DNA from 2 places in the Micromonospora sp. NPDC005254 genome. Region 1 is predicted to be linked to the other one. Evidence: riboswitches for the same ligand, from Rfam matches in the RefSeq annotation. Region 1 holds a riboswitch; the other holds the start of a gene.
The links. Region 1 has a riboswitch for cyclic di-AMP ahead of ACFYPR_RS26620 (C39 family peptidase). Riboswitches for the same ligand answer to the same signal wherever they lie in the genome.
Positions count from the first base shown of each region.

Region 2: linked by a shared signal. The riboswitch ahead of ACFYPR_RS30600 (hypothetical protein) and the one ahead of ACFYPR_RS26620 (C39 family peptidase) in region 1 are both predicted to bind cyclic di-AMP.

Region 1 covers NZ_JBIAKM010000009.1:282,957-288,543, forward strand. Annotated here, with positions in the region: gene ACFYPR_RS26600 (glycosyltransferase family 2 protein) at 1-673, opposite strand, end outside; gene ACFYPR_RS26605 (acyltransferase family protein) at 921-2,114, shown strand; gene ACFYPR_RS26610 (hypothetical protein) at 2,207-2,704, shown strand; gene ACFYPR_RS26615 (hypothetical protein) at 2,923-3,690, shown strand; cyclic di-AMP (ydaO/yuaA leader) riboswitch at 3,976-4,116, shown strand; gene ACFYPR_RS26620 (C39 family peptidase) at 4,349-5,191, shown strand; gene ACFYPR_RS26625 (alpha/beta hydrolase) at 5,317-5,587, shown strand, end outside.
Region 2 covers NZ_JBIAKM010000013.1:72,905-78,491, forward strand. Annotated here, with positions in the region: gene ACFYPR_RS30590 (heavy metal translocating P-type ATPase) at 1-1,543, opposite strand, end outside; gene ACFYPR_RS30595 (YibE/F family protein) at 1,856-3,220, shown strand; cyclic di-AMP (ydaO/yuaA leader) riboswitch at 3,387-3,517, shown strand; gene ACFYPR_RS30600 (hypothetical protein) at 3,522-4,541, shown strand; gene ACFYPR_RS30605 (carbonic anhydrase) at 4,630-5,358, opposite strand.

The sequences.
Region 1 (5,587 bases):
CGCCCTGGCGGCCCTGCCGGTACAGGTAGCAGACCCGGTCCAGCACGGAGATCTTCTCCGCGCCGATCAGCAGGGGGTGGCTGAACGGGATGTCCTCGTACCAGCCGGGGAAGAAGCGCAGCTCCAGCTCGTCGAGGAAGGCTCGGCGTACCACCTTGTTCCACGCGGTGTGCTGCACGCGCAGCAGCTGCGGCTGGTCGGCCAGGCGGGCCACGCCCGGTACCCCGCGCAGCAGGTGGCTGCTCGCGTCGACCTCCCGCCGGCCGTCCTCGTGCACCCGCAGGTGGTCCAGCATCAGCACGTCGGGCTGGTGCTCGCGCAGCCGGTCCAGCACCGCGCCGATCGTGCCCGGCGGCAGCCAGTCGTCGCTGTCGACGAACCAGACGTACCGGCCGGTGGCCACGTCGAGGCCCGCGTTGCGGGCCAGGCCCAGACCCACGTTCTTGCTCAGGTGTACGACGCGCACGCCGTCGCGGCCGGCGACGTAGGACCGCAGCATCGCACCGCAGCCGTCCGGGGAGGCGTCGTCGACGGCGATCAGCTCGACCGCGTCCGACTCACCCGCTGGGATGTCCGCCCGGATCGACTCGAGGCACTGGTACAGGTACGCCTCGACGCCGTAGACGGGCACGACGATGCTCAGCAGCGGCGCGTGCGTCGGCTCATTGACCACGTCGCCACCTTTGACGACGCGGGTGGCCAGCCCCGGAACCGCACGTGGCGAAGGACTGTGGAATCCCTGAACACCCGCGAAGCGGAAGGTTAACAACGGCCGCCCGGTTCACCCGGGAGTGACCCGGTAGGGTGCCTCGGTGCGGTCCTGTCGGGCCGTCGCGGGCGTCGCCGTCGCGCCGTCCGACGCCGCGCGCCGAGGAGGAGACGTACGTGCTGGTGACCCTGCGGAGCGTCGGGACCCCGGCATGACGAGCACCACCGACGCGCCGGCCGCGCCGCCCGCGCCCGCTGTGGCCCGGCTGCCCTCACTGACCGGGTTGCGGTGGATCGCCGCGTTGCTCGTCTTCGGCTTTCACGCCGGGACGATGCGGATCATCGCCGAGCCGGACTACAAGGCGGTGGTCGACGCGCTGTTCACCCTCGGCCTGTCCGGGGTGCAGTTCTTCTTCATCCTCAGCGGCTTCGTGCTGGTCTGGTCGGCCCGCCCGGGCGACTCCCGGGCAGCCTTCTGGCGGCGGCGGGTCGCGAAGATCTATCCGAACCACCTGGTGCTGTGGGCGGCCGCGCTCCTGGTCGCCTGGTGGTTCGCCGACCCCGTCCTGCCGGCGGCCGCCCTGGAGAACGTGCTGCTGTTGCAGGCGTGGGACCCCCGGCCGGGCTGGTTCTACAGCATCAACACGGTGAGTTGGTCGCTGTCCTGCGAGTTCTTCTTCTACCTGTGCCTGCCGCTGGCGCTGCCCCTGCTGCGCCGCGCCCGGCCGTCGGTGCTCTGGACGCTGATCATCGCGCTGCCGCTGCTGATCCTCGCGCTCTGGCCGGCGCAGCACCTGGTGCCCGAGGTCAGCCGCTGGTGGTTCACCCAGGTCTTCCCACCGGTGCGGTCGCTGGAGTTCTGGCTGGGCGCGGTGGCGGCGGAACTGATGCTGCGCGGCCTCTGGCGCGGGCCGCGGCTGACGGCGGCCACCGCGATCTTCGTGGTCACCTGGGTGACCGCCGCGCAGTGGATCCCCGCCCAGTGGTGGACCACGCTTCTCGCCATCGCGTACCTGCTGGTGATCACCGCTGCCGCCGACGCGGACGTGCGGGGCCGGCGCTCGCCGTGGCGCTCCCGCCCGCTGATCTGGCTCGGTGAGGTCTCCTTCGCCTTCTACCTGGTGCACGTGCTGGTCATGACGAGCGTGCTGCGGCTCAGCGGCGACTGGGGGACCGGCTTCCGGGGCTGGCGCGGCCCTGCGGTGGTGCTCGGGTTCCTGCTGGTGAATCTGGTGCTCGCCGGGCTGCTGCACCGCTACGTCGAGACCCCGATGATGCGCCGGCTCGCGCCGCGCCGCCCGAAGCGGCCGTCGGCCGTCCCTCCACAGCGCACCGGCGACACCGACGACCGGGCCCCCGGCGCAGGCCGGACCGACGAACGATCGACGTACGCCGACTCGCGCTGACCCATCCGCCCAGGCCGGACGCGGTCGGCGCGGCGTGAGCCGACACGCCCGGCGTCGATGCGCACGGTCGTCGTCGGCGGTAGCGTGGGGACGTGCTTCCGGTCGCGCTCACCTGTCCCCTGTGGTGGGTGGCGCGCTGGGCGACACGGGTGCTGACCAGCCTCGCCGTCATCGCCGCCCTCGCGCTCGGCGCGACCACGGCCCTTCCGGGGTCGCCAACGCCAGCCGCCTCGGCGACGTCCGCAGTCGAGCCGCCCGCGTCGCCCGACCGACCCGCCGCCGTGTCCAGCACCGGGCCCGCGACGTCCATCGTCGACGACGACCAGACCGCCGCCCGCGACAGCGCCGCCCAGGAGCGGGCAGCCCGCGACAGCGCCGCCGTTGACGAGTCCGCCGCCGTTGACGAGTCCGCCGCGGCGTGGTCCGCCGACCCGCAACCCGCGCTGCACGACACTTCGCGCACCCTGGTCGCCACGTCGACCGGCGTGACGCCGGGGCGGGCGGTCTCCGAGCGGTCACCCCGCGCCGACAACCCGGCTGCCCGGTCTCCCCGGGCCCCACCGGAGCACCGAATCACGGCGGGTCGCTGACCGCGCACCGGCTCCTGACCCGCACCGGGTCACTGACCTCCGCGCCGGCCACTGGCCACCGCACCGGCTGCTGAGCCGCCCCGCCGCAGCGCCGAGGCCCCGATCGAGCGTCCCGCCACCGCACCTGTCGACACACCAGTCCGTACCAGCCGACCCGCGGGTCACCGACCCTCGTGCGGCTTCCCCGTAGCAACGCGCATTCTCCCGAGGTGCCGACCATGGAGACCGTCGTCTTCTACCAGTTCCTGACCGAGGTGCCCCAGGCCGCCGCCATCTGGTCGGCCCTGTTCCTGCTGGCGCTGACCGTTCTCGCCGTGCTGGTCGCCCGCCCGGAGCCGGACTCGACCGCCTCCGAGCCGCCGCCGCCGCCCACCGCCCAGGAGGTGGCCGCCGCCGAACTCGCCGACCTGCGCCGCTACGCCGAAGAGGTGGCCGTGGCCGCGGCCCGCGCGGCGCAGACGGCCCGGCGACGACGCGCTGACTGGCTGATCACTCAGGAAGAGGCGCAGGCCGCCTGGTCCCGGTACGACGAGGCGGACACCGCAGCCCGTCGGTTCGCCACCGCCGGGGCGCTGCCGACCCCACGTACCCCGCACACCCCGGCCGAGTACGCGGCCCGGGAGCGCTACCTGCACCGTGCCGCGATGGCGGCGCACTGGCGCGGCGAGTTGACCATGACTCAGCTCGGTGACGTGTTCGGGCACCGGCGCGGCTGGGATCCCCGCCGGCACCCGGTCGAGCAGGAGGTGCTGCTCACCCGGGCGATCCGTGACGCGAGGCTGGCCGACCACCGGGCCGCCGACGAGCGGGAGCGGTCGGCCTGGCGGGACGCGGAGCTGGCCGCCGAGTCGGCACGCACGCTCGCCGAGGAGGCGTACGCGGCGGCGGTCCGGTTGTGGCCGAACCCGCTGCCGTCGCGCCGTACGACGACCCGGGCGTCGCGTTCGGCGGTCGTGACACGCTGGCGTCCGGCCCGGGTCGGTTGAGCCCGATCTGTTATGTGAGGCCCGTCACGGACGATGAAAATCGGGCGACCGGCACCATCGGCGGCCAATGTTCGCGCGATTGTGGCGGCGTTGCCGGCAGCCTGTCCGGTTGTCGCCCGTCGGCGCCTCCGGAACCGGTTGTCCCATCGAGTCACGTCAGCGGCAATACGCGCAGAAATTGGTGCGCCAAACGATGTTTACGCAGGTGGGCGTGGCTTGGCAGGGTCCGCACTGGCCAGTACTGTCGTGCTGTCCGGTGCGGTAACCGATCGCAGGAGGCGACGCCGTGCCGACCCGCTCAATCGTGATCTACGAACCGGGGACCCACAGTAAGTCCGGGGTGAATCCGCGAGCCACGGCCCGCGGTAGGGCGATCTTCCCGCCCGAATCCGTCAGCTAACCCGGTAGGCGGTGACGGAAGGAGTTCCATCCTCGTGCAGCACCTTTCCACCCCTCGGTTGTTCCCCCGCCTCCACGGCGTCGCGGCGCCCCCGCTCATCCGCCTTGTGACGGTGAGCTGACCCCCCGGGTCGCCGCCTTTCCCGCCCGGCCGCGCCGGGCGTTCCCCTGAGCGGTTCACCATCCGCGGACCACGGTTCGCGCGCTGGCGCCTGCCCGGATACCGGCCGAGCCCGGTGTGCCGCTCACCCCCCGAACCGTGGAGGACCCCGTGAAGCACACCCTGCAGCGTCAGCTCCGTCGCCTCGCGACCGAGCGCCCGTACCAGATCGTCGCCGCCTCCGCCGCGGCCCTCGCGATCGCCACCACGACCGGCGCCCTGCTTGCGGGCGCCGACGGCGCCCCGGCCAGCGAGCACACCGCGACCACAGTCGCCGAGATGCGCAGCGACACCATCGCGTCTCGCGACCAGGCGCGCGTCGCGTCCCCCTCGGCCGCGCCGAGCACTGCCGCCCCGGCCACCAGCGCCGCGTCGCCCGCCGCGAAGGCCACGAGCAACCCGGACCTCACCCGTAAGCCGACGCCGCCGAAGCCGCCCGCGACCAAGGTGCTCGACTACGACTACGAGGCGCAGAACACGTACTACAACTGCGGCCCGGCGGCCACCCGCAACGCCCTCAGCGCCACCGGCATCGACCGTACGCAGGAGGAGCTCGGCGCCGAGCTGGGCACCACCGAGATGGGCACCAACTCGGCCGAGGACACCACCCGGGTGCTCAACGCCGAGGTGAAGGGTTCCCCGTACCAGACCCGGATGTTCGCGGGCACGCCCAGCCCGGCGCAGATGGACCGCCTCCAGGCCGACGTCGTCAAGGCCATCACCGACGGCCGGGGCGTGGTGGCCAACGTCGTCGGCGACGCCACCGACACCAATGGCGGCTGGCACTCCTACGGCGGTGGGCACTACATCGCCGTCGTGGGCTACAAGGACAACGGCCGGACCGTGCGGATCGCCGACTCGGCGAACGCGGCCGACCCGGCGTACTGGATCACCACGATCGACCTGGCCAACTGGATCGCCACCCGGGGCTACTCCGCCTGACCCAGGCGCTGACGCCCACGACGCCGCGGGCGCCGTCCCCCACGAGGGGCCGGCGCCCGCGGCGTCTCGCGTCGATGCCGATGACGGCTCTCGTACCGGGCCACGAACCGTGGGAGACTGCGGCCGTGGTGGACGAATCGGTTGGTCACGCCGGTCGCGGGCCGGTCCTGCTGCTGCTGCACGGCATGGGAGCGACGGGCGACGTGTGGCTGCCCTGGGCGCCACTGCTGGAGCAGCACTGGCCAGGGCGGTGGTTGGCGCCGGATCTCGCCGGCCACGGCTGGTCGGCCCCGCTGTCGTCGTACTCCTTCGAGGGTCTGGCCCAGCGGATCGCACAGGGCCTGGCCTTCGACGACCGCATCGTGGTGCTCGGCCACTCGCTGGGTGGGGTGGTCG
Region 2 (5,587 bases), on a different contig from region 1:
GACGCACCTCGTCGGTGAGCGCGAACGCCCCGAGCACGGTGCCCGGCAGCCGCACCAGGTACAGCACCACGGCCCCGCGCGCCGACCATCTGCCGGTCGCCGCCTTCAGGTCGTCCGGGAGCGCTCGGCCCAGATCCCGCAGCAACGCCGGGCCGCCCACCGCGTACTCCGTACCGTCGACGGTGGCCCGCACGCCGCGGCCCGGCAGCGACCGGAAGCCGGTGGCACGCGCTGGGCCGGCGGACCCGGCCGCCGTCACGATCGCCCGAGCCAGCGGATGCTCGCTGTCGGACTCGACGCCGGCGGCGATCCGCAGCGCTTCCTCCCGCTCCAGCCCCTGGGTCGTCACCAGGTCGCTCACCGCGTGCTCACCCCGGGTCAGCGTGCCGGTCTTGTCGAAGAGCACCGCGTCGACGGTCCGCATGCGCTCCAGCGCCAACCGGTCCTTGACCAGGATCCCGCGCCGCGCCGCCAGGGCGGTGGAGAGCGCCACGACCAGCGGGATGGCCAGGCCGAGCGCGTGCGGGCAGGCGATCACCAGGACGGTGACCGTACGGACCACCGCCTGGTCGGGCTCACCGAGCGCGGTCCAGACCGCCAGCGTCACCACGGCGGTGCCGGCGGCCACGTAGAACAGCGCGGCGGCGAACCGGTCGGCCAGCAGTTGGGCCTGCCCACCCGAGCGCTGCGCCTGCGCGACCATGCGCTGAATGCCGGCGAGCGCGGTCTCGTCACCCAGCGCCTCGACCCGGACCCGGATCGCCGAGTCGGTGGCGACCGTGCCGGCCACCACCCGCTCGCCCGTCGACCGGGCCACCGGCCGCGACTCACCGGTGATCATCGACTCGTCCAGTTCGGCGTCGCCATCGACGATCCGGCCGTCCGCCGGCACCCGACCCCCGGGCCGGACAAGCACCACGTCGCCCACCCGCAACGCGCCGACCGGCACCGGCTCGGCCTGCCCGTCCGCCGCCACGCGCTCGGCCTCGTCGGGCAGCAGCGCGGCCAACGCCGCCAGCGCCCCCCGGGCCTGCCCGATGGCCTTCATCTCCTGCCAGTGCCCGAGCAGCATGATGGTGACCAGCGCGGCCAACTCCCACCAGAAGTCCAGGTCGAAGGCGCCCAGGCTGGTGGCCAACGACGCCGAGTACGCCACCGTGATCGCCATCGCGACCAGCAGCATCATTCCCGGCGCCCGGTCCCGGATCTCCCGCACCGCACCGACCAGGAACGGCCAGCCACCCCAGAGGAAAATCACCGATCCGAGCACCGGCCCGACCCAGGAGCGGCCCGGAACGTCCCACCGGAGCCCGAGCCCGTCCACCACCAGGTGGCTGGTCAGCACCACCGGCAGGGTGAGCACCAGGCAGACCCAGAACCGGCGGCGGAACATCGCCGGGTCGTGGCCGGCGTGCTTGTCGTGGCCAGCGTGCTTGTCCTGGCCGGCGTGCCTCTCCGGGCCGGCGTGCTGATCGTGGCCGGCCGGCGTCGCGTGCTGGCTCTGGTCGGCGGCCTGCTCAGGGGCGGGCTCGGACGCGGGCATGACTCCAACATGCCGCTCCGGGCGACGCCGCGCGGGCGGTTCGACCATCCGACACTCCGCCACGACCTGCGACACCCGGTCCGGCTGGCTAGCATTTCCGGCGATGGCCTACTGGACCCCACCGCCCAGTCGGGCACCGGCGCCGCCACGGCGCGGCGCCTCCGCCGACCGGCCGGTCCGACGGCTCACCCTGTGTGATCACCGGGTCGCCAGCCGGCAATCCGATGCGCCCGGCACCGCGTTCGACCGGCGGAGGTGAACCGACCGGCCCGTCGGCACGTACCCCGCACCGGATCGTTGGGAGTTCTCGCATTGGGTTCCGACCACAGCCGTACCGCTCCGCCCGTCCCACCCCGGGCCCGGCGGATCCTCGTCGCGACGGTGGTGCCGCTCTTCGTGGCCACCGTCGTCGCCGCCGTGGTGCTCTGGCCACGGGACGGGGCGCCGCAGACCGGCGGCGGCACGGACGCGCCGCGCCACCACGGCACGGTCACCCGGGTGGTGACCGAACCCTGCCCACCGTCGGCCAACCCGGAGGGCACGCCGGCCACCGGGCCGTGCGGGACCGTGGACGTACGGATCGAGGACGGGCCGAGCGCCGGCCAGCAGGTGCAAACGCCAGTCCCCGCCGGGCCCGGCGCTCCGCGGATCGAGGTCGGCGACGACGTCGTCCTGGTCGAGCTGACCGACCCGACCGATCCCGCCACCAGCAGCTGGAACATCGCCGAGCATCAGCGCGGAAAGCCGTTGGTGTGGCTCGCGGTGGTCTTCGCCGCCGCGATCGTCGCGTTCGGCCGGTGGCGGGGCCTGGCCGCGCTGGCAGGGCTGGCCGCCAGCTTCGCCATCCTGCTCACCTTCGTGTTGCCGGGCATCAGCGCCGGCCGGTCACCGCTGCTGGTGGCGGTGGTTGGCGCAGCCCTGATCATGTTCGTGGTGCTCTACCTGACACACGGGGTGACCGCGCAGACCTCGGTCGCGGTGCTCGGCACCCTGGGCAGCCTGGTGCTCACCGGCGTGCTCGCGACCATCGCCACCGCCGCCACCCACCTGACCGGCTTCGGCAGCGAGGACGCCACCACGCTGTCGATGTTCCAGGCCGATGTCGATCTGCGTGGCCTGCTGCTCGCCGGGATCATCATCGGCTCACTCGGGGTGCTCGACGACGTGACCGTCACCCAGGCCGCCACCGTCACCGAGCTGGCGAACGCCAACCCCGGCCTGAGCCGGCTGCAGCTCTACCGGGCGGCCACCCGGGTCGGCCGGGCGCACATCGCCTCCACGGTCAACACCATCGTCCTGGCGTACGCGGGCGCCTCACTTCCGCTGCTGCTTCTGCTCACCGCCGACACCCGCCCCCTCGGGCAGATCCTGACCAGCGAGTTCCTCGCCCAGGAGATCGTCCGCAGCGCGGTCGCCACGCTCGGCCTGATCGCCGCCGTACCCCTCACCACCGGGCTCGCCGCCGTGGTGACCGCGGCCGGGTCGACGCCGGCGCAGGGCGCGGCCGCCGACGTCCTGACGCCGCGCCCCCGTCCGGACCGGACGGAGGCGTTGGCCGCCCTCAGCTCCCCGCCAGCGGGTCGGTCCGACGGGCCCGACCCGGAGCGGAGCGCACCCCCATCCACCGCCACCACCGGGTGGCCAGAGCCGAACAGGAGCACGGATACGGCATGGTGACACTCCTCAGCGTGACCGGATCGGGCCTACGCCCTGAAAACCGCGTCACTGGTCACTCAACGCCATGGCGAAATGACGCTTTTAGTCGGCATCAGGACGTAGCTCAGGCGGTGGACTCTCGGGTAACCTCGCTGCCGGTCACCGACGAAGGCGCGCAGCGGCGCCTGCGGTGCCACCGCCCAATCGCCAACCGGCGAGCCGGGGACCCAGGTACGTGGGGTGAATCCGCGACAGCGGTAGGGGCCACTTCCGCCCCGAACCCGTCAGCTAACCCGGTCGGCGGTCGACGGAAGGGAACATTGTGACGGCACCCCTACGCCGCTGGTTGACACCCGTGGTGGCCGTGCTCGCTGCGCTGACCGTGTTCGCCGGGCCCCTCCCGGCCCACGCCGCCCCGACGACCCCCACACCGTCCGGGCACGAAGAGGAAGACGAACCCAAGCTCCTCAACGACGTCATCGAGCAGACCAACCGGGACTACGTGGCGGCCAAGTCCAAGCTGGACAAGTCCAAGAAGCGGCAGCTTGAGCTGGCGTTGCAGGTCGAGCGGGCGAAGGCCGACCTGGAGGCGCTGGCCCCGCAGGTCGGGCAGATCGCCGCCCAGTCGTACCGGACCGGGCGGATCGGCGCGATCGCGATGCTGCTGGAGAGCGACGCCCCGGACTCGTTCGTCCGACGGGCCGCGGCGCTCGACGAGATGAACATGGTCAACGAGAAGAAGCTCGCCGAGGTCAACACGGTCAAGACCCGCGCCGAGCAGGCCAAGCTGGCCCTCGACGCGGAGGTCCGCGAGCAGCAGAAGCAGACCGCCCTGATGGCGAAGGACAAGCGCGACGCGGACAAGGCGCTCGCGCTGGTCGGCGGTCAGGGTTTCACCGGCGGTCTGGTCGACGCCGTCTCGCCGGTCGCCCGGATCGGCCCGGGTCGCACCGCCGACGGCGACTGGAAGGCCGAGTCATGCAGCGAGGACGACCCCACCACCTCCGGTTGTGTCACGCCGCGCACCCTGCACGCGTACAAGGAGGTCAAGCGGGCCGGGTTCAACCGGTTCGTCGGCTGCCACCGCAACGGTGGCCCGTTCGAGCACCCGAAGGGCCGCGCCTGTGACTGGTCGTTGCAGAAGAGCGGCTTCAGCCCGTGGCACAACAACGACACCCGCATGTACGGCAACAACGTCGCCGCGTTCCTCATCCGCAACGCCGACCGCCTCGGCATCTACTACGTGATCTGGAACCGGCAGATCTGGTTCCCGGCGACCGGCTGGAAGTCGTACAGCGGACCGTCGAACCACACCGACCACGTGCACATGTCGCTGCTCTGACCCGGTGCCAAGAAGTCGAGGGCCGTCCCGCATCAGGCGGGGCGGCCCTCGTCGCGTCAGGCGGCGGAAGTTGCCGGGGCGGTCCGCGTCAGGCGGCGGCGGAAGCTGCCGGGTCGTCCGAGGCGCCGGGCGCGTCGAACGTCGCGGCACCCGCCGGTGCGGGGGTAACCGCGCGCACCACACCGGCGGCGAGCCGGTACGACATGCCCACCACCGCACACCGCCCCTGTGCCACCTCGTCGGCCAGCACGGGCGACTGCCCGAGCAGCGTCTCGACGGTCTGCGCGATGTGGATGTCGACGATGCCGTCGACGTCGTCCACGCCCTCGGCGGTGGCACGTCGCAGGCTGGGCAGCACCGCGTCGACCACCGCGGGCAGGTGTCCCGGCGGCGCGACGCCGGTGGCGGCCGCCTCACGGGCGGCCTGCACGGCACCGCACGAGTCGTGGCCGAGGACCACCACCAGTGGAGTGCCGAGCACCGTCACCGCGTACTCCACGCTGCCCAGCACCTCCGGGCCCGCGGTGTGTCCGGCCGTACGGACCACGAAGAGGTCGCCCAGCCCCCGGTCGAAGATGATCTCAGCCGCCAGGCGGGAGTCGGAGCAGCCCACGATCACCGCGAACGGGTGCTGCCCGTCGGCCACGGCGGCCCGGTGCCCGGCGTCCTGGTTGGGGTGGCGCGGCGCCCCGCTGACGAAGCGCCGGTTGCCCGCGGCCAGCTCGGCGTACGCTCGGGCCGGCTCGGTCGGCGTCGGCGCTCGATCGGCAGCCCGCTGCGGGCCCGGCTGCCCGCCAGGCGTACCGGAACGGCTCATCCCCGCACCTCGTCTCCACGCGTTTGACCTGCTCAAGAGGCTTTTCAGTCGGGCCGGCGGTGGGCGCTGGCTCGGGCTCCACGGTCACACGCACCGCAAGATGCGTCAAGATATGCGTGATTTAGATTTCATACGTTGACCCCCGAACCGGCCCTCCGGCCGTTGGGACCGGGCCGGTCCGTCGGCACCTGGCCCGACCCTCCGGCGGGCACGGAGGTGGGGCGGACAA